Regions from separate parts of the Micromonospora sp. NPDC047707 genome, predicted to be linked through region 4. Evidence: riboswitches for the same ligand, from Rfam matches in the RefSeq annotation. Region 4 holds a riboswitch; each other region holds the start of a gene.
What was found. Region 4 has a riboswitch for cobalamin ahead of AB0873_RS11420 (CbtB domain-containing protein). Riboswitches for the same ligand answer to the same signal wherever they lie in the genome.

Region 1 (4,156 bases), on a different contig from region 4:
TCCACGTCCAGCCCGGCGTCGCGTCCCGCGCGCAGGTACTCCACCCCGTCAGCGAGGGTGTACGCCAGCTCCAGGTCGGCGGTCGCGCCGGCCTCCTGGATGTGGTAGCCGGAGATGGAGATGGAGTTGAACCGCGGCATCCGCGCCGAGGTGTAGGCGAAGATGTCGGAGATGATCCGCATCGACGGCTGCGGCGGGTAGATGTACGTGTTGCGGACCATGAACTCCTTGAGGATGTCGTTCTGGATGGTGCCGGAGAGCTGCTCCGGTGCCACCCCCTGCTCCTCGGCCGCGACGATGTAGAGCGCCAGCACCGGCAGCACCGCGCCGTTCATCGTCATCGAAACGCTCATCCGGTCCAACGGGATGCCGTCGAAGAGCTGCCGCATGTCGTAGATCGAGTCGATCGCCACCCCGGCCATGCCCACGTCCCCGGCGACCCGCGGGTGGTCGGAGTCGTAGCCCCGGTGCGTCGGCAGGTCGAAGGCGACCGACAGTCCCTTCTGACCGGCGGCGAGGTTGCGCCGGTAGAAGGCGTTCGACTCCTCGGCGGTCGAGAAGCCCGCGTACTGGCGGATCGTCCATGGCTGGGTGGTGTACATGGTCGGGTAGGGGCCGCGCAGGTACGGGGCGACACCCGGGTACGTGCCGAGGAAGTCCAGCCCGGCCCGGTCGTCCGCGGTGTACAGCGGCGCTACGCCGATGCCCTCCGGCGTCTGCCAGCTCAGCGCGTCCGGCTCGCCGCCGGTCTCGGCGCGCACGGCGGCACGCCACCGACCGAGGTCGGCGCCGGCGAGCGGATCGCCGAGCTCGATGCCGGAGAAGTCGGGAATCCGAGCGTCCATCACGCCACCCCCAGGTCACGCAGCGTCGTCTCCAGCACCGCCACGGCGTCGCAGCCCGCGTGCAGGTAGTCGTCCACACCCGGATGGCCGCCGGGCCGGCCGGCCAACCACACCCGGACCGCGCCCGCCTCAGCCAGGGCACGCGCCACCGGCTCCGCGGACTCCGCATACGAGCGGTCCGAGGAGCAGAGGCAGGCGACCGTCGCACCGCTGGCGGCGAACTCGGCGGCGAGCCGGGCCGGGTCGTCGTCGCCGGCCGGCGGGCGGACGGTGGCGATCCCACCGGCCGCGAAGAGGTTCGCGGCGAAACCGGCCCGCGCGTTGTGCACCGCCGGCGGGCCGAGGGTGGCCAGGAACACCGTGGGCCGGCCGCCGGTCGCCGCCGCCTGTGCGTCGGCCCGGTCCCGCAGCGTCTCGTACGCCTCCGCGTACCGGTGCCGGGGCAGCCCGCCACCCGGCCCGGTTGGCGCGGGCGGGCGGACCGGCAGCCGCTCCTCCAGGTTCGGGAACTCGCTGACACCGGTGAGCGGATCCCGGCGGTGCGCCAGGTTCTCCGTCCGTCGCTGCCACGTCGCGGCGAGCCGGTCGGCGACCAGGCCGTTGTCCAGCGCGGCGCCCATCCCGCCGGCCCGCTCGATCTCGGTGAACCACGCCCAGGCCGCCCGGGCCAGTTCCTCGGTGTACCGCTCGACGTACCACGAGCCGCCGGCCGGGTCGACCACCCGGCCGACGTTCGCCTCCTCCAGCAGCAGCGACTGCGTGTTGCGGGCGATCCGCCGGGCGAAGCCGTCCGGCAGGCCGAGGCAGGCGTCGAACGGCTGCACGGTCACCGCGTCAGCGCCACCGACCCCGGCGGCGAAGCAGGCCAGGGTGGTGCGCAGCATGTTCACCCACGGGTCGCGGGCGGTCATCATCGCCGTGGAGGTCACCGCGTGCTGGCGCTGCGCGCCCGCCTCCGGCGCCCCGCACACCTGCGCCACCCGGGCCCACAGCCGGCGGGCGGCACGCAGCTTCGCGATGGTGGCGAACTGGTCGGCGGTGGCCGCGTACCGGAACTCCAGCTGCCCGAGCGCGGCCGGCACGGCCAGCCCGGCGTCGGTCAGCTCGCGCAGGTACGCCACGCCGGTGGCCAGCCCGCAGCCGAGTTCCTGCGCGTCGGAGCCGCCCGCGTCGTGGTAGCCGGTCGCGTCGACCGTCATCGCCCGCAGGCCAGGAAATCCGGTCGCGCACCGGCGGGCCCACTCGCCGGCCGGGCCGTCCCATCGCTGCCCGGTCCGCGCCCGCCACCCGAGCGGGTCCACGCCCAGGTTGCCCCGCACCTCCGCGGCCGGCACGCCAAGCTCCGCCAGCAGTGCGAACCATTCCGGCACCGCCTCGACCGTGGCGGCACCGGCGTCCAACACCACCCCGGCCAGATCCAGGTAGACACCTTCCAGCGCCGCCGGCAGCCCGGCCACCGGCACGCCGCCCTCGCCGAGCACCAGCCACAGCGACGTGGCACCGTTCTCCAGGTCGGCGCGGACCGCCTCGCCGGTCGCCTTCGGGTCCGGGTCGGCGTGCCGCTGCCGGACGTCCCACCCCGCCACCACGGCGCCGGTCGCCCGCCCGCCCCGGGTGTACGGGAACAGCCCCGGTGGGCCCGGGAACGGAGTCGGATCGTCGGCCGTGTACAGCGGCGCGAGTGCCAGGTCGTCGTACCCCCGGCGAGCCAGCAGCTCCTCGACCGCCTCGGGCGGGGTGTCCTCGCCGGCGAGGCCGGCCTTGCGCAGCACCCCGAGGGTCAGCCGCTGCCACTGCTCGTGCGGGGCGGCCGGGAAGTCGGCGGCGAGGCGAAGCGTCTCTGACGGCACCGTCATGCCGGGATGGTAAGGGCGGACGGGCGGGACGTCGTCGGGATGTGACAACGTCAACTCCGCCTGCCGTCACGTCGCGTGTCCGCCTGATGGCTGATTGACATCGTCGTTCGCGTCGGACCAGACTGGCGCGACAACTCAACGAACGCGTGTGTGTGCGGGGGAAGTCCGGTCGAAGTCCGGCGCTGGCCCGCAACGGTAGGCCGTCGAGGTGCAGACACCCGGCGGCAAGCCCGAATACCCGGCGTACGCGCGAATCCGCTTCCCACCCGTCGTGGCCCACGGGTCGGAGTCCCGGCCGACCGCGCTACGGCGGTCGTCCGGGTTCTGACGACCACCGGGCCGGAAAGGCGCTTCCGATGGTCGTACGCCTGAGCCGGCACCGCCTGCTCGCCCTGCTCTGCGGCGTGCTCGCCGCTCTCACCCTCGCCACACCGGCCTCCGCCGCACCCGAGCGGGCCGGGGTCAGCCGCCCCGAGGCCGCCGCCGGCTGGCTCGCCCGGCAGCTCGTCGACGGGGAACGCTTCGAGGTGGTCTTCGACGGCGTCGCCTACCCCGACCAGGGGCTGACCCTCGACGCCGTGTTCGCCTTCGCCGCCGCCGGCGTCGCCGACGACTCCGGCGCGCGCGCCCTCGCCTGGGTCACCCGGCCGTACATCCGCGACGGCTACCTCGGCGACGGCACCACCGAGGCGTACGCCGGGGCGACCGCCAAGCTCGCCCTCGCCGTCGACGTGCGCGGCGGTGACCCGACCGACGTCGGCGGACTTGACCTGATCGCCCGGCTGCGCTCGCTGCAGTCGCCCAGTGGACGGTTCACCGACCGGTCCGCCTTCGGTGACTACAGCAACGCGTTCAGCCAGTCCTTCGCGATCCTCGCCCTGCACCGCACCGCGCAGGGTGTGCCCGCGGCGGCGGCCGCCTGGCTGGCCGGTACCCGGTGCCCCGACGGCGGTTACCCGGTGCTCCCTGCTCAGCCGGTCTGCACGTCCGACGTGGACGCCACCGCGATGGCGGCGCAGGCGCTGCGCGCCGCCGATCGGCCGGCCGACGCCGCCGCCGGGCTGCGCTGGCTGGTGTCCGTGCAGGGCGCCGATGGAAGCTTCGCCAACGCGGCCGGCACCCCGAACGCCAACAGCACCGGGCTCGCCGCGCAGGCGCTGCGCGACGGCCACCGGCCGCTGGCCTGGGCGCGGGCTCGCGCGTTCCTGGCCGGGCTCCAGGTCGGCTGCCCCGGCGCGCCGGCCGACCGGGGCGCGGTCGACTTCGACGGTGGCGCCTTCGACCCGGACACCGCCGCCCGCGCCACCGCCCAGGCCGTCCTCGGTCTGACCGGCACCGGCTACGCCCGGTTGTCCGCCGCCGGTGACGCTCCCGGCGCCCCCGTCCCCGCCTGCCCGTGACCCGTCCGGCCGCTCACCCGATTCCAGGAGGACCCGTGTTCCGTCACCGATCCAC
Region 2 (4,156 bases), on a different contig from region 4:
GAGCAGCTCCGGGTCGGCCTCGCCGGCGAGCACGGTCAGGATGGCCGTGGCCATCCCGCAGCCGGCCACGAGCAGCTCGGCGGGACGCCAGTGGTCCGGTCGGTAGCGGCTGCGGCGGACCCGGCGGCCGGCCAGCAGCATGCCGGCCACGGCCGCGGTCAGGCCGGTGAGGAGCATCGGCAGGCCCAGATAGCCAGGTCCGGTGGTGTCGAGCAGCCCGTAGGTGCCGGCGCAGACGCCGACCAGTCCGCCGAGCACCAGCGTCCCGGTGGCAGTCCGCTGCCCGGCCGGCACCGCCTCGGTACGGCCGTAGCCGCGCGAGTCCATCGCCGCCGCGAGGGCCAGGGACCGGTCCAACGCATCGGCCAGCACCGGAAGAGCGATCCCCCGCAGCGCCCGCATGCCCCGCCCGGACGCGCCGCGCAGCCGTCGCGCCCGGCGGACCCGCAGCACGCTCTCCACCAGTTGCGGGGCGACCGACAGCGCGACCACCACCGCCGTGCCCACCGCGTACAACGCCCCGGGTACGGCCTTGAGCAGCCGCTTCGGGTTGGCCAGCGCGTTCGCGGCCCCGAGACAGATGAGCATCGTCGCCAGCCGTAGCCCGTCGTAGAGCCCACCGAGGACCTGCTCGGCGGCGACCGGCCCGAACAGGCGGATGCCCGCCGCCCACGCCGGCAGCGGGATCTCCGGCAACCGGACCAGGACGTGCTCGCCCTGCCCGCCGCCGAACACGATCCGGAACACCACCCGCATCGCCACGATCACCACACCGAGCCACACGTACATGCGGAACGCCAGCGCCCACGGGGCGTCGCCGCGCCGGCGGACGACCACCAGCGCGGCGACCGCGACGAGCAGGGCCAGCGGCAGCGGGTTGGTGGTGTGGCTGGCCGCTGTGGCGAGGCCGAGCGACCACAGCCACCATGCGCCCGGGTGCAGCCCCCGAGGCAGCCGTGCCGCCGGCCACCTGGCCGGCTGCCGACCAGCGTCGACAGCCGGCGAACGCTCGACCGGGGCGTCAGGCATCCGGGTCGGCGGCGCGCCGTCGCCGAGCGGCGACCAGGCCACCGGCGGCGAGCACGGCCAGCAGCAGCACCCCGGCCACCGTGCCCAGCGGCAGACCACCGCCGTCGCGGGGCGCGGCGACCTCCGTCACCACGGACTCGTCGGGTGAGCCCGTCGGCGCCGAGCCGGTGGCAGCACTCGGCGTCGCGTCCGGTGCCGCCATGCCCGGCGTGCTGGCGGCCGGTGACGTGTCGGCGGGAGTCGGGGGGCCGGAGGTGTGGTTCGGCTGGCCGGGCTCATCGGGTCGGCCGCCGCCGGCCGGCGGCGGTGCCACGGCCCCTCCTGCCGGTGGTGGCGCCACCGGCCCGCCACCTACGGGTGGTGGTGGAGGGGGCGGGGCCGGTGGCGACGCGGGTGGTGGCGGTGGAGGTGCGGGCCGCTTCGGCGCGATCCCCGGACGCGGCGCGTTGTTGGCGTTGCGGTTGAGGGAGAACGACCAGCCCTCGAAGCTGCCGGCCGGTGGCTTGCGGTTGAGCACCCCTTTGTCGCTGTACGTCCAGCTTCCGCCGTTCGGAGCGTGCCAGTACGACCAGTAGGCGCTGGCCGGCGGTGTGTCGACGCACTTCTCCGACTCGGCCGACGGCTTGCCCTCGATCCGGCAGATGAACCCCTCGCCCCAGCGCAGCGTGCCGGTGATCTGAAAGCCCGCGTTCTTGAGCGCCGCGAGACCGGTCGCCTGGGCGCCCCGCGCGCAGCGCACCACCGTCCCGCCGCCGAGTTCGTTGAAGTCGACCACGACGGTCACCCCGGAGGCGTCCGGGCAGAAGCCCGCGGACCCGGCGGCCGACGCCGGCGTGCCCGGGGCGACCACGGCGCCGGCGGCGACCAGGGCGACGATCAGCCCACGGGCGGCCCGGACATTCATGTCGCCCGCCGCCGGCCGAGCACGAGCAGCACCACACCACCACCGACCAGCAGCAGTGCGATCAGCACGTAGCTGGTGATCGCCGCGCCGGTGGTCGGCAGCCCGCCCAGCCCGGGGGCGGCCGGCGTCGTGCTCGGAGCGGCGGTGGTCGGCGCTGCGGTGGTGGGGGAGGGCGTCTGCGACGGGCTGGTCACGGTGGCGCTCGGCGTCGGGCTGGTGGTGGCAGTGCCGGTCGGCGTCGGCGATCCGGTGGGCGTGGGGGACGCGGTGGCGGTGGGCGAGGCCGTGCCGGTCGGGGTGGGCTCCGGGGACGTGGGCGGCGGGTCGAGGCCGATCCGGCCCAGTGGCACCTGGGCGAGCCCGAGCAGGGCCTGGGCGGTGGCCCGGCGCCACTGGTCCCGGTCGGTGTCGGCGATCCCGGTCGCGACGGCGGTCGTGAGCCCGTCGGTGTTGTAGGCGATGGCGCCCGCGTCGGTGGCGGCTGAGCCGCCGCTCGCCGCGGTCAGTTGCAGCGCGGTCAGCGCCCCTGCGGCCCGGGCGGCCTCGGCGTCGCGTCCGGCGGCGGCGAGGGCCTGCCCGGCCAGGCCGGTGCTGTTCGAGTTCGCGCCGGTCGTCGGTCCCGAGCCACCGAACGACCCGTCGGTGTGCTGCTGGGCCACCAGCCAGTCCGCGCCCTTGCGCGCCGCGTCGGCCGCGCCGGTGGCGCCGTCCTCGGCGGCGGCCAGCAGCGCCTGCACGGCCATCGCGGTCGAGTCGACGTCGAGGGTGGCGTCCGGCTGCTCGTCGCAGGACGGCGAGGGTCCCTCCGCAGTGTCCGGGTAGAGCCGGAAACCGCCCGCCGCGCACTGCTGCCGGATGAGGAAGTCCACGGTGTCCGGTGACACGTCGCCGCTGCGGGCCAGGCCCAGCACGGCGAAGGACTGGTCGAACGTGTTGCTGGCGTCCGGGCCGCTGTCGGCGGTGGTGCGGCTGGTGATCCGTCCCCGCTGGTGTCCGGCGTCCGCTCCGGCGATCAGCGACAGGGTCTCCGCCCGCAGGTCGAATCCGCCGAAATCCGTGGGATCGGCTCCGGCGGCGGAGGCGGCGTAGAGCAGCTTCGCGGTCGCCCCGCCGTCGGTGAAGCCCTCGATGCCCCAGTCGTCGTAGCTGTTGTAGGACCGCACGTGCTTCGCGACCTGCGCGGTCGCCGCCTGCCGGGTCGGCGTGGCCACGCCGGTGGCGGACATCGCGAGGATGCCGTCGATGGTCAGGCCCCAGTCCTGGCCGCCGAACGGGCCGGGCAGCGACCCGTCGGTGAACTCGTCGGCCAGCCAGGACGCGGCGTCGCGGGCGGCGGCTGCGTGGGCCGGGGCGGGTGCCGCCACCACGGTCAGCGGGGCGGCGGCGATCACGGCGAGAGTCGTCGCCGCGGCCGCGCCGAGGCCGGTGGCGAGACGCCGGGACAGGGGCATGAGGGGTGCCTTTCGCAGAGCGGTCGGTGAAGGCTCCGGAAAGCACCCCGAGGAATGACACCCCGCTCCGCGTTGCTGCGGTGAGCGGGGGTGGACGGACCTCGGCGGCCCGGACTTCACCCTGTAGACCTCGACAGTGGAAGCCGCTCGTCCCGGGCGGGGCATTCCGGCTCGCGAAGAGGTTGTTCGCTCACGGTTGCGGGTCAGCGCCGGCTTCTACCGGCTTCCCCCCGCACGGGACGTATGCAGTTGTGTGCCCGGCGTGCACCGGGGTGCCGACACCGTACCGCCCGAGCGCGCGACGACGCCAGAGCGGCGGCCGGCACCCGGTGCGCCGCTGGTCACACCACTGGTGCCGGCGCCTCAGGGAGCGGCGATGCTCGGCGGGGCCCCCGCGCCGAACGACCAGCCCTCGACGCTGCCCGGCGCCGGGTTGTAGCTGGTCGCGCCGGAGGTGCTGTAGGACCAGGCGCCGCCGCTCGGGGCGTGCCAGTACGACCAGTACGCGGTGGCCGGCGGCGTGTTGACGCACGGCTCGGTCGCGGCGGTGGGCTTGCCGTTGATCCGGCAGATGAAGGCCAACCCCCACCGCTTCGTGCCGGTGACGGTGAAGCCGGCGCCCTGCAGGGCGGCCAGGCCGGTGGCCGGGTCCCCCGGGGCGCAGGCGACCTGGACGCCGCCGCCGAGCGCGGCGAAGTCGACGACCACGGTGACCCCTGAGGTGCCGACGCAGGCCGCGGCGTGTGCCGCCCGGGGCGCCGGCTCGACGGCG
Region 3 (4,156 bases), 140 kb from region 4:
AGGTCTTCGTCCGGCAGAACCACCAGCCGCTCATCCCGATCGTGCGGGCCTTCAGCCGGGAGGACCACTATCCCCGGCTGGGCGAGATCACCGTACCGACCGTCGTCGTGGTGGGCTCGGCGGACCGATCGACGCCCCCGAGCCACTCGCACCGGCTCGCCGCCGGGGTGCCCGGAGCGCGGCTGGTGACCGTGCCCGACGCCGGACACATGCTGAACTGGGAGGCACCGGACGTTCTCGTGGAGACCATCGCGTCACTTCAGCCGTGACACCCGCACGGCCGAGCGGTCGACGACCGAGGGTGCCGGGACGGTCAGAAGTCGTCCGGCGTGCGCATCCGCTCGCGCACCCAACTGCCGGCCGGCTTGAGCCGGCCCGTACCGCTGAACTGCCCGCTACCGCACGTGCCGCCGGTGAAGACCGCGCCGGAGCGGAAGTCGTCGGAGTAGTTCCAGTTCACCCAACTGATCTTCCTGCTCGCCAGCAGGTCGAGGTAGCGCTGGGTCGTCGTGAAGTTGTTCGGACCGTCGCCGGAGGCCTCCTGGCTGCCGAACTCGGTCACGAAGATCGGGAGCCGGTCCGCCGCGCGCGCCAACGTGTCGTAGTACCGGTCGCCGTGCGAGGCGGCGTAGAAGTGGAAGACGTACATGATGTTGGTCGCGGCCACCGGGTTGGCGGCGATGGTGTCGACGCCACCACCGGTCCCGGAGACACCGAGCGACGACCAGTCGGGGGTTCCGACGAGCACCACGGCCTCCGGATCCCGCTGGCGGATGACGGGGACGACCTGGTCGGCGTAGCTCTTGACGGCGCTCCAGCTGACGCCGTTCGGCTCGTTGGCGATCTCGTAGAGGACGTTCGTCTTGTCGCGGTGGCGGTCGGCGATCTCGGCGAAGAAGGTACGGGCCCGGGACAGGTTGTGGTTCGGGTCCCCCGGGGTGAGCATGTGCCAGTCGACGATCGCGTAGAGGCCGCGGGCGGTGGCCAGCTCGATGTAGTGATGGACCAGGTCGGTGAAGCGGCGCGGATCGGTCTCGTAGCCGCCCTCCTGGACGTACATCGAGATCCGCAGGACGTCCGCCCGCCACTCCTGCGCGAGGACGTCGAGGGAGGCGGGGGTGACGCAGTTGGCGTACCACTGGAGGCCGTGGGTGCTCATCCCCCGCAGTTGGATCGGCTTGCCGGTCCGGTTGCACAGATGCCGTCCGCAGACCTGGAGCTGTCCGTTCGCCGCCACCGGCGTGCCGGCGGGAGGCGCGGTGGTCGGTGGAGGCGGTGGTGGGCTGGTCGTCGGCGGTGGGGTCGCGTCACACGGCTGACCGTTGAGCCGGCAACCGGTGGGGCTGCCGGACCCGTTGCCGAGAAGGCCGAACGTCACCGAGGTGCCGGGAGTGAGCGTGCCGTTCCAGGACCGGTTGGTGAAGCTGTAGTGCTGCCCGTCCCGGGTCATCAACGCGTCCCAGTACGAGCCCACGCTGGTACCCGCCGGCAGGTCGAACTCGACGCGCCAGGAGTCGAGGGTGCTGCCGCCCCGGTTGGTGATGGTGTACCGGCCCTCCCAACCAGATCCCCAGTCGGAGGTCTTGACGAAGGTCGCGGTCGGTGTGGCCGCCGCGGCCGCGGTGGCGCCGACGGCCACGGGGACCGCCGCCATGACCGCGACGACGCCCGCCAGGACGAGATTCCTGACGTTCAGCTTCACAGGTCCTCCGGTGGAGACGTCGCCCGAACAGCTCGCGCGGTCGACGCCGGGACGGCGCCTCGGCCTACCGCAATCGAACTATAAACATACTTAAATGTTCTGGCAACGGGCGGTTGAGGTCGCCCTCGTCCACCGGCGGTCCGTGATGGCGGGCGAGCGCCAGCAGGGCCACGCGCAACTGCGGTAAGGAACGCGGAGAGCCGCTCCCCCCACCGTGTCACCGGCCGGTGTCCCGGGGGAGCAACCACGAGCCGCGATGTCCCGGGCGGCCGTAGCGTCAGTTCCCGGCTCGGCCGGAAGCGTCGACGGTCGACACGGGGGTGCCGAGTTCGACGGTACGGGAGACGGTGCAGAGCCGGTCGTGCGACTGCTGCAGCGACCGGGGCAGCGCCGCACGCGCCTTGTCGCCGTCTTCGTCCATCGGGAATTCCACGGTGAACTCGACCGTGAGGTTCCGCATCCGGTTCCCTCCGGTCTCGTCCCGGACCTTGTCGCCGCTGACCTTGACGGTGAACCGGGTCGGCTCGGCGCGGCGGCTGGTGATGTGGTCCACGTCGATCGCGGTGCAACCGCCGATGGCCGCCAGAAGCAGCTCCACCGGTGTGAAGCTGGCGTCCTCACCCGCGCCCATCGGCAGCGATCCGCCGCGGACGTTCCGCGCGACGTACCGCCCGACGCTGGTGCGCTCGATCTCGACGGAGCGGAAGGTGTCCTCACTCATGACCGGGACGCTACCCAACCGGGCCGGTGGCCGCCGGGAGAGGTGGATGATCGGGTGAGACGAAGCTGACACGCCGACGCGACATCTAGTGTTGCTTGCTCGACGGTGTCGGCATATATGGTGTTCCCCGCAGCTGGTTCGGCCGTTCCCGCAGGGGCGGTCGAGGCAAGAGGGAACCCGGTGCGAGTCCGGGGCTGCCCCGCAGCGGTGAGTGGGAACGACCGCCGTCATCGAGCACTGGGCCTGATCGGGCCTGGGAAGCGACGGCCAGTAGGCGACCGGCGACCCCGGTCAGGCCCGCGAGTCCGAAGACCTGCCAGCGCGCCGTGCGCCTGTGCGCGCGGCGGTCGGAGGTCGCGCGGGACGACCGACGCCAGCAGCCGGGCCTGCCGTCCGTCGGGTCCGTTGGCGTTCTCCCGCGTCCGAGGGCCATCGGAGACAGCGCGAGGAGAGGTCATGACGGTCGTACAGGAGAGGCTCGCGTCCGGCGCGGGCGCACCGGAGCCGCGCCGGCAGGTGATGCAGGTCCGCAAACGCAACGGCGACGCCGAGCCGGTGGACGTCAACAAGATCGTCAAGGCGGTCGAGCGGTGGGTGGCCGACCTGGACGAGGTGGACCCGTTGCGGGTCGCCACGAAGACGATCAGTGGTCTCTACGACGGGGCGACGACCGCGGAGCTGGACAAGTTGTCGATCCAGACGGCGGCGGAGCTGATCGGCGAGGAGCCGCAGTACTCGAAACTGGCGGCGCGATTGCTGGCCGCGTACGTGGACAAGGAGGTCCGCGGGCAGGGTGTGGCGAGCTTCAGCCAGTCCATCCGGTACGCCCACGGGCTGGGCCTGATCGGTGACGACACCGCCGCGTTCGTGGCCCGCAACGCCCGCAAGCTCGACGACGCCGTGGACCCTGTCGGTGACCTGCGGTTCGAGTACTTCGGGCTGCGCACGGTCGCCGACCGCTACCTGCTGCGCCACCCCGAGTCGCGGCTGGTGGTGGAGACGCCGCAGTACTGGCTGCTACGGGTGGCCTGCGGGCTGTCCGGGACGCCGGGCGAGGCGATCCGCTTCTACCGGCTGATGTCGTCGCTGGCGTACCTGCCGAGTTCACCCACGTTGTTCAACTCGGGCACCCGGCACACGCAGATGTCGTCCTGCTTCCTGGTCGACTCGCCACGGGACGAGCTGGACTCGATCTACGAGCGGTACCACCAGGTGGCGAAGCTGTCGAAGTTCTCCGGCGGCATCGGCATCGCCTGGTCGCGGGTACGCGGCCGGGGCGCGCTGATCCGCGGCACGAACGGCAGGTCGAACGGCATCGTGCCGTTCCTCAAGACCCTCGACGCCGGCGTCGCGGCGGTCAACCAGGGCGGCCGTCGCAAGGGGGCGGCCTGCGTCTACCTGGAGCCGTGGCACCCGGACATCGAGGAGTTCCTGGAGCTGCGGGACAACACCGGGGAGGAGTCCCGGCGTACGCACAACCTGAACCTCGCCAACTGGATCCCGGACGAGTTCATGCGCCGGGTGGAGGCGGACGGCGACTGGTCGCTGATCGACCCCTCCGACGCGCCGGAGCTGCCCGACCTGTACGGCGAGGAGTTCGACGCCGCCTACCGGATCGCCGAGAAGAAGGCGGTCCGGACGGTCAAGGCCCGGGACCTGTACGGGCGGATGATGCGGACGCTGGCGCAGACCGGCAACGGGTGGATGACGTTCAAGGACCCGTCGAACCGGCT
Region 4 (4,156 bases):
GCCATCACGATCGCGCTGAGCCCGGCCCTGCTCGGCAACAACGACATCGCCATGCCGCCGGCCATCTACGGCACCGTGATGTTCTTCACCGCCGCCGTCTTCGGATTCGTCGCCGCCCGCCGTCCCCACGCCGACGCCACCCACCGGCAACGGACCACGGCGGCGTGATCCAGCCGGCAACCGGTCCCGCCGCCTCGCGGTGGAGCCGGCCGGCACGGTACGTCCCGGCGGTCCCACGAAGGGCAGGATGGACGTGTGGACATCGAGCCAATCGACTGCGCGCCCGAGCAGGCGTTTCCGCGAGCGATCCTCCGGCAGCGCTGGGAGGATCTCACCTTCCTGCACTGGGCGGTCGCACCGGATCTGGTGGCACCCCTGCTGCCGCCCGGCACCCGACCGGACACGGTGGACGGTTCGACCTACGTCGGTCTGATCGGCTTCCGCATGGTGGGGCTGGGCCTGGGCCGAGGGCCGGGGGTGCCGTACTTCGGCACCTTCTGGGAGACCAACGTGCGGCTGTACTCGGTCGACGACACCGGCCGGCGTGCCGTGGTGTTCCGCTCGCTCGACGCGTCCCGGTTGGTTCCGGTGCTGGTCGCCCGGGCGACACTGCGGCTGCCGTACCTCTGGTCGGCGATGCGCCTAACCCGCGACGGTGACCGTCTCACGTACCGGCTCCGGCGCCGCTGGCCCGGTCCGGCTGGCACGACGAGCCGGATGGCGGTCCGGGTGGGCGAGCGGGTCGTCGACCCGACCCCGCTGGAGCACTTCGTCACCGCCCGGTGGGGTCTGCACACCCGGGCGTGGGGCCGCACCCTGCACCTGCCGAACTGGCACCCCCGCTGGCCGTTGCACCGGGCCGAGCTGCTGCATCTGGACGACGAGCTGGTCACCGCCGCCGGGCTTCCGCCGCCGACGGCGCATCCGGTCAGCGTGCTCTACTCGCCGGGTGTCCCGGTCCGGTTCGGCCCACCGGTCGGCCTGCGGAGCTGACCGTCACGGCCCCGCCGGGTCGGCGTCGGCCGTCGGCTCCGCGTGGGCGAGGAGAGCGGCCAGCTCGGCGGGGGAGTGGGGTCGGGCCCTCAGCGGTCGGCGAGGCCACAGTTGACATTGTGGCGTCGCCGACCGTAGCGTCCGGGGCGACGATGTGTGCGGAAGCCGGTGCAATTCCGGCACGGTCGCGCCACTGTGACCGCGTCCACCCCGTAGGCAAGGGGTGACGCGGAAGTCAGACCCGCCACCGTCACCGGAACCCGTTGTGGGACGCGTGATCCCGAGGAGGTTGCCCGTGTCCAGCCCGTCTTCCGCCCTGCCCCGCCCGGTCACCCCGCCCGTCGCCATTCCGTGGCGTGAGCTGCAGCCGTGGCTGCTCTTCGGCACGGTGCTGGCCCTCGTGCTGCTCTACTTCGTCGGCACCGAGCAGGGTGTCTTCCAGGTGGTCAGCGGTGCGAACGTGCACGAGTTCCTGCACGACGGCCGTCACCTGCTCGGCTTCCCCTGCCACTGACGGGCGGGTCCGAAACCATGCTGTCACCCCGCGCCCTGCTCGTCCGCGGCATGCTCGCCGGCCTCGCCGCCGGACTCCTGGCATTCGTGTTCGCCCACTTCGTCGGTGAAGGTCCGATCGACCAGGCGATCGCATTCGAGGAGGCCAACGCCGCACCGGAGCCGGCCGTGGCCGGCGAGCCGGAGGGCATCAGCCGGACGGTGCAGAGCACCGTCGGCCTGCTCACCGCGTCGCTCATCTACGCCGTCGCCCTCGGCGGGATCTTCGCGATGGTGTTCGCCGCCGCCTACGGGCGGATCGGTCGGTTCGGCCCGCGGGCGACCGCGGTGCTGGTCGCGCTCACCGGGTTCGTGGTGGTCGCGCTGGTGCCGTGGCTCAAGTACCCGGCCAACCCGCCGGCGACCGGCGACCCCGACACCATCGGTCGACGCACCTCGCTGTTCTTCCTGGTGATGGTGATCGCGCTCGCCGGGGTGGCGCTCGGCGGATACCTCGGCCGAGCGCAGGTCGCCCGGCTCGGCACCTGGAACGCGGGCCTCGTCGGAGCCGGCGCGTTCGTCCTGGTCGTCGGGCTCGCGCTGGCGCTGCTGCCCTCGATCGAGGAGGTCCCGGAAGGCTTCTCGCCGATCCTGCTCTGGAACTTCCGGCTGGCGTCGCTGGGTACCCAACTCGTCGTGTGGACGACGCTCGGCCTGGTCTTCGGCCTGCTGGCCGAGCGGGGCGCACGCCTGTCGCGGCAGCCGGTGCCCGTGGCCGCCGGCCGGTAGGTGGCAGCGCCGCCGCGACCGCCGTCCGAACCACGCGACGCCCGGCAGGCGCTGGCGGCGGCCTCCGTGCTGGGCCCCTTCTTCGCCTGGTCCCCGTGGTTCGACCGGGCGGGCTGGCGGCCACTGACCGACCTGCTCGACGGCGACGTCCTCGCCGAGCGGGTGGACGCGGCGGCCACCACGCTGCGTACGCGGTGCGATCTGCCGGCGGACGCCGTGCCGGTGCGCGTCGTCGCGTCGGTCACCTTCCTGGGCCTGGCGGCGCGGCTGGTGTCCCCGCCGCTCGGGGCGGCTGTCGTGGGTGGTGCCCTGCCGATCGCGGGCCCGGAAGACCTCTGGTGGCGTCCACCCACAGCCGGGCCCTGGCCGCTCGCGCACGGCCCGCTCGACGTGCTGCCCACCGGCGACCTGGACGATCGTTCGGTCTCGGCGGCGCTGGTCGAGACCGCGGCGCAGGGCCCGGTGCGACTGCTGCTGGACGCATTCCGAGCCCGGTTCCGACTGTCACCGCAGGTCCTGTGGGGCAACGTCGCCTCCGCCCTGGCGGGCGCTGCCGGGGTGCTCGCCGATGCCGCGCCGGCGCACGCCGAGCGGGCCGGCGCGGTCCTGGCGGGGGCGCTGGAGCTGCCGCCGCTTGCCGGCACCGGCAACCTGGTCCGGCCGGATCCGAACCGGGCCCGGTGGTTTCTGGTGCGGCGAAACTGCTGCCTCTACTACCGCATTCCGGGCGGCGGAACGTGCGGTGACTGCGTGTTGACGTCCCCGGCGCAGCGGTGGCGGCACTGGCGGTCGGTACTGGCCGGGCCGGCGAAGCCGCCGGCGTGAACCGTGGCCGTGTGCCCGGCCGGGGCGGTTCACCCGGTTGACCGCGCGGTCGTGGGCGGCGGCGCCGCGCGTTGCGCCGCCGCCACCGTCGCCGCGACGCCTGCTGCCGTCAGCGCCCTCGCCTTCCGGGCCGTCAGCGCGAGTAGTGCTCGACGACGAGCTGTTCCTGGCAGACCACCGGCACCTCCGGCCGCAGCGGCAGCCGGACCAGCCGTACGGTCAGGGCAGCGAGGTCCACCGCCAGGTAGGGCGCGGGGCGCTCCGGAGCGTGCGCGCCGGCCGCGGCGGCGAGGAATGGCGGCTTCGTGCGGCTGCCGGCCGCGACGGCGATGACGTCACCCGGGCGCAGCCGCGCCGACGGGCGGTCGACCCGGTGCCCGTTCACGGTCACGTGCCGGTGCGTCACCACCTGCCGGGCCTGGTAGATCGTCCGGGCCAGGCCGGCCCGCAGCACCAGCGCGTCCAACCGGGTCTCCAGGTCGACGATGAGCGCCTCGCCCGTCTTGCCCTCGAGCCGGGCGACCCGGGTGAACGCCCGCCGCAGTTGTCCCTCGCTGAGGTCGTACTGCGCCTTGAGCCGCTGCTTCTCCAGCAGGCGGATCTTGTAGTCGCTGGTGCTCTTGCGGGCCCGGCCGTGCTGGCCGGGTGGGAACGGGCGGCGTTCGAAGTAGCGCACGCACTTCGGGGTCAAGGGGATGCCGAGGGCGCGGGATCGCTTGACCTTGGGGCGGGACTGGTTCACGCTTCACCTCTCTACTAAGGTTAGCCTAACCTAATAGGAGGTGGCAGGTTGAGCAACACTGACCCCGACGCTCCCGCGCGGCGGCTGCGTTCGATCCTCGCCGGGGCCTCGTCGCTGGCGCTGCGGACGCCCGGGCACCGGGCGGATCTCGTCGGCCGGCACTGCCTGGACGGGAGCGGCCGGGTCCGGATCGACCTGCCGGTCGACAGCCGGCTGGCCGCCGACATCGCCCAGCAGCGCGAGGTCGTGGCGATCGTCGAGGTCACCGACCTGGCGCCGACCCCGGTCCGGGAGCGGGTCCGGGGCCGCGCAACG

Region 1: it holds a riboswitch for cobalamin, as region 4 does, so the genes downstream of both, AB0873_RS17360 (peptidase) here and AB0873_RS11420 (CbtB domain-containing protein) in region 4, are expected to answer to the same signal.
Region 2: it holds a riboswitch for cobalamin, as region 4 does, so the genes downstream of both, AB0873_RS17370 (cell wall anchor protein) here and AB0873_RS11420 (CbtB domain-containing protein) in region 4, are expected to answer to the same signal.
Region 3: it holds a riboswitch for cobalamin, as region 4 does, so the genes downstream of both, AB0873_RS11990 (ribonucleoside-diphosphate reductase subunit alpha) here and AB0873_RS11420 (CbtB domain-containing protein) in region 4, are expected to answer to the same signal.

Annotation. Positions count from the first base shown of each region.
Region 1 is NZ_JBEYSU010000014.1:44,504-48,659, forward strand. It holds gene scpA (methylmalonyl-CoA mutase) at 1-845, opposite strand, end outside; gene AB0873_RS17355 (methylmalonyl-CoA mutase family protein) at 845-2,701, opposite strand; cobalamin riboswitch at 2,824-2,962, shown strand; gene AB0873_RS17360 (peptidase) at 3,058-4,101, shown strand; gene AB0873_RS17365 (hypothetical protein) at 4,137-4,156, shown strand, end outside.
Region 2 is NZ_JBEYSU010000014.1:48,717-52,872, reverse strand. It holds gene AB0873_RS17380 (CbiQ family ECF transporter T component) at 1-1,029, opposite strand, end outside; gene AB0873_RS17375 (hypothetical protein) at 1,022-1,933, opposite strand; gene AB0873_RS17370 (cell wall anchor protein) at 1,930-3,384, opposite strand; cobalamin riboswitch at 3,522-3,660, opposite strand; gene AB0873_RS17365 (hypothetical protein) at 3,748-4,156, opposite strand, start outside.
Region 3 is NZ_JBEYSU010000008.1:158,934-163,089, forward strand. It holds gene AB0873_RS11975 (alpha/beta fold hydrolase) at 1-269, shown strand, start outside; gene AB0873_RS11980 (cellulase family glycosylhydrolase) at 314-1,702, opposite strand; gene AB0873_RS11985 (OsmC family protein) at 1,980-2,423, opposite strand; cobalamin riboswitch at 2,541-2,759, shown strand; gene AB0873_RS11990 (ribonucleoside-diphosphate reductase subunit alpha) at 2,880-4,156, shown strand, end outside.
Region 4 is NZ_JBEYSU010000008.1:23,847-28,002, reverse strand. It holds gene AB0873_RS11430 (bile acid:sodium symporter family protein) at 1-168, shown strand, start outside; gene AB0873_RS11425 (DUF2071 domain-containing protein) at 256-993, shown strand; cobalamin riboswitch at 1,097-1,257, shown strand; gene AB0873_RS11420 (CbtB domain-containing protein) at 1,289-1,507, shown strand; gene AB0873_RS11415 (CbtA family protein) at 1,525-2,274, shown strand; gene AB0873_RS11410 ((2Fe-2S)-binding protein) at 2,275-3,099, shown strand; gene rpsD (30S ribosomal protein S4) at 3,233-3,841, opposite strand; partial or broken gene AB0873_RS11400 (DUF2470 domain-containing protein) at 3,875-4,156, shown strand, end outside.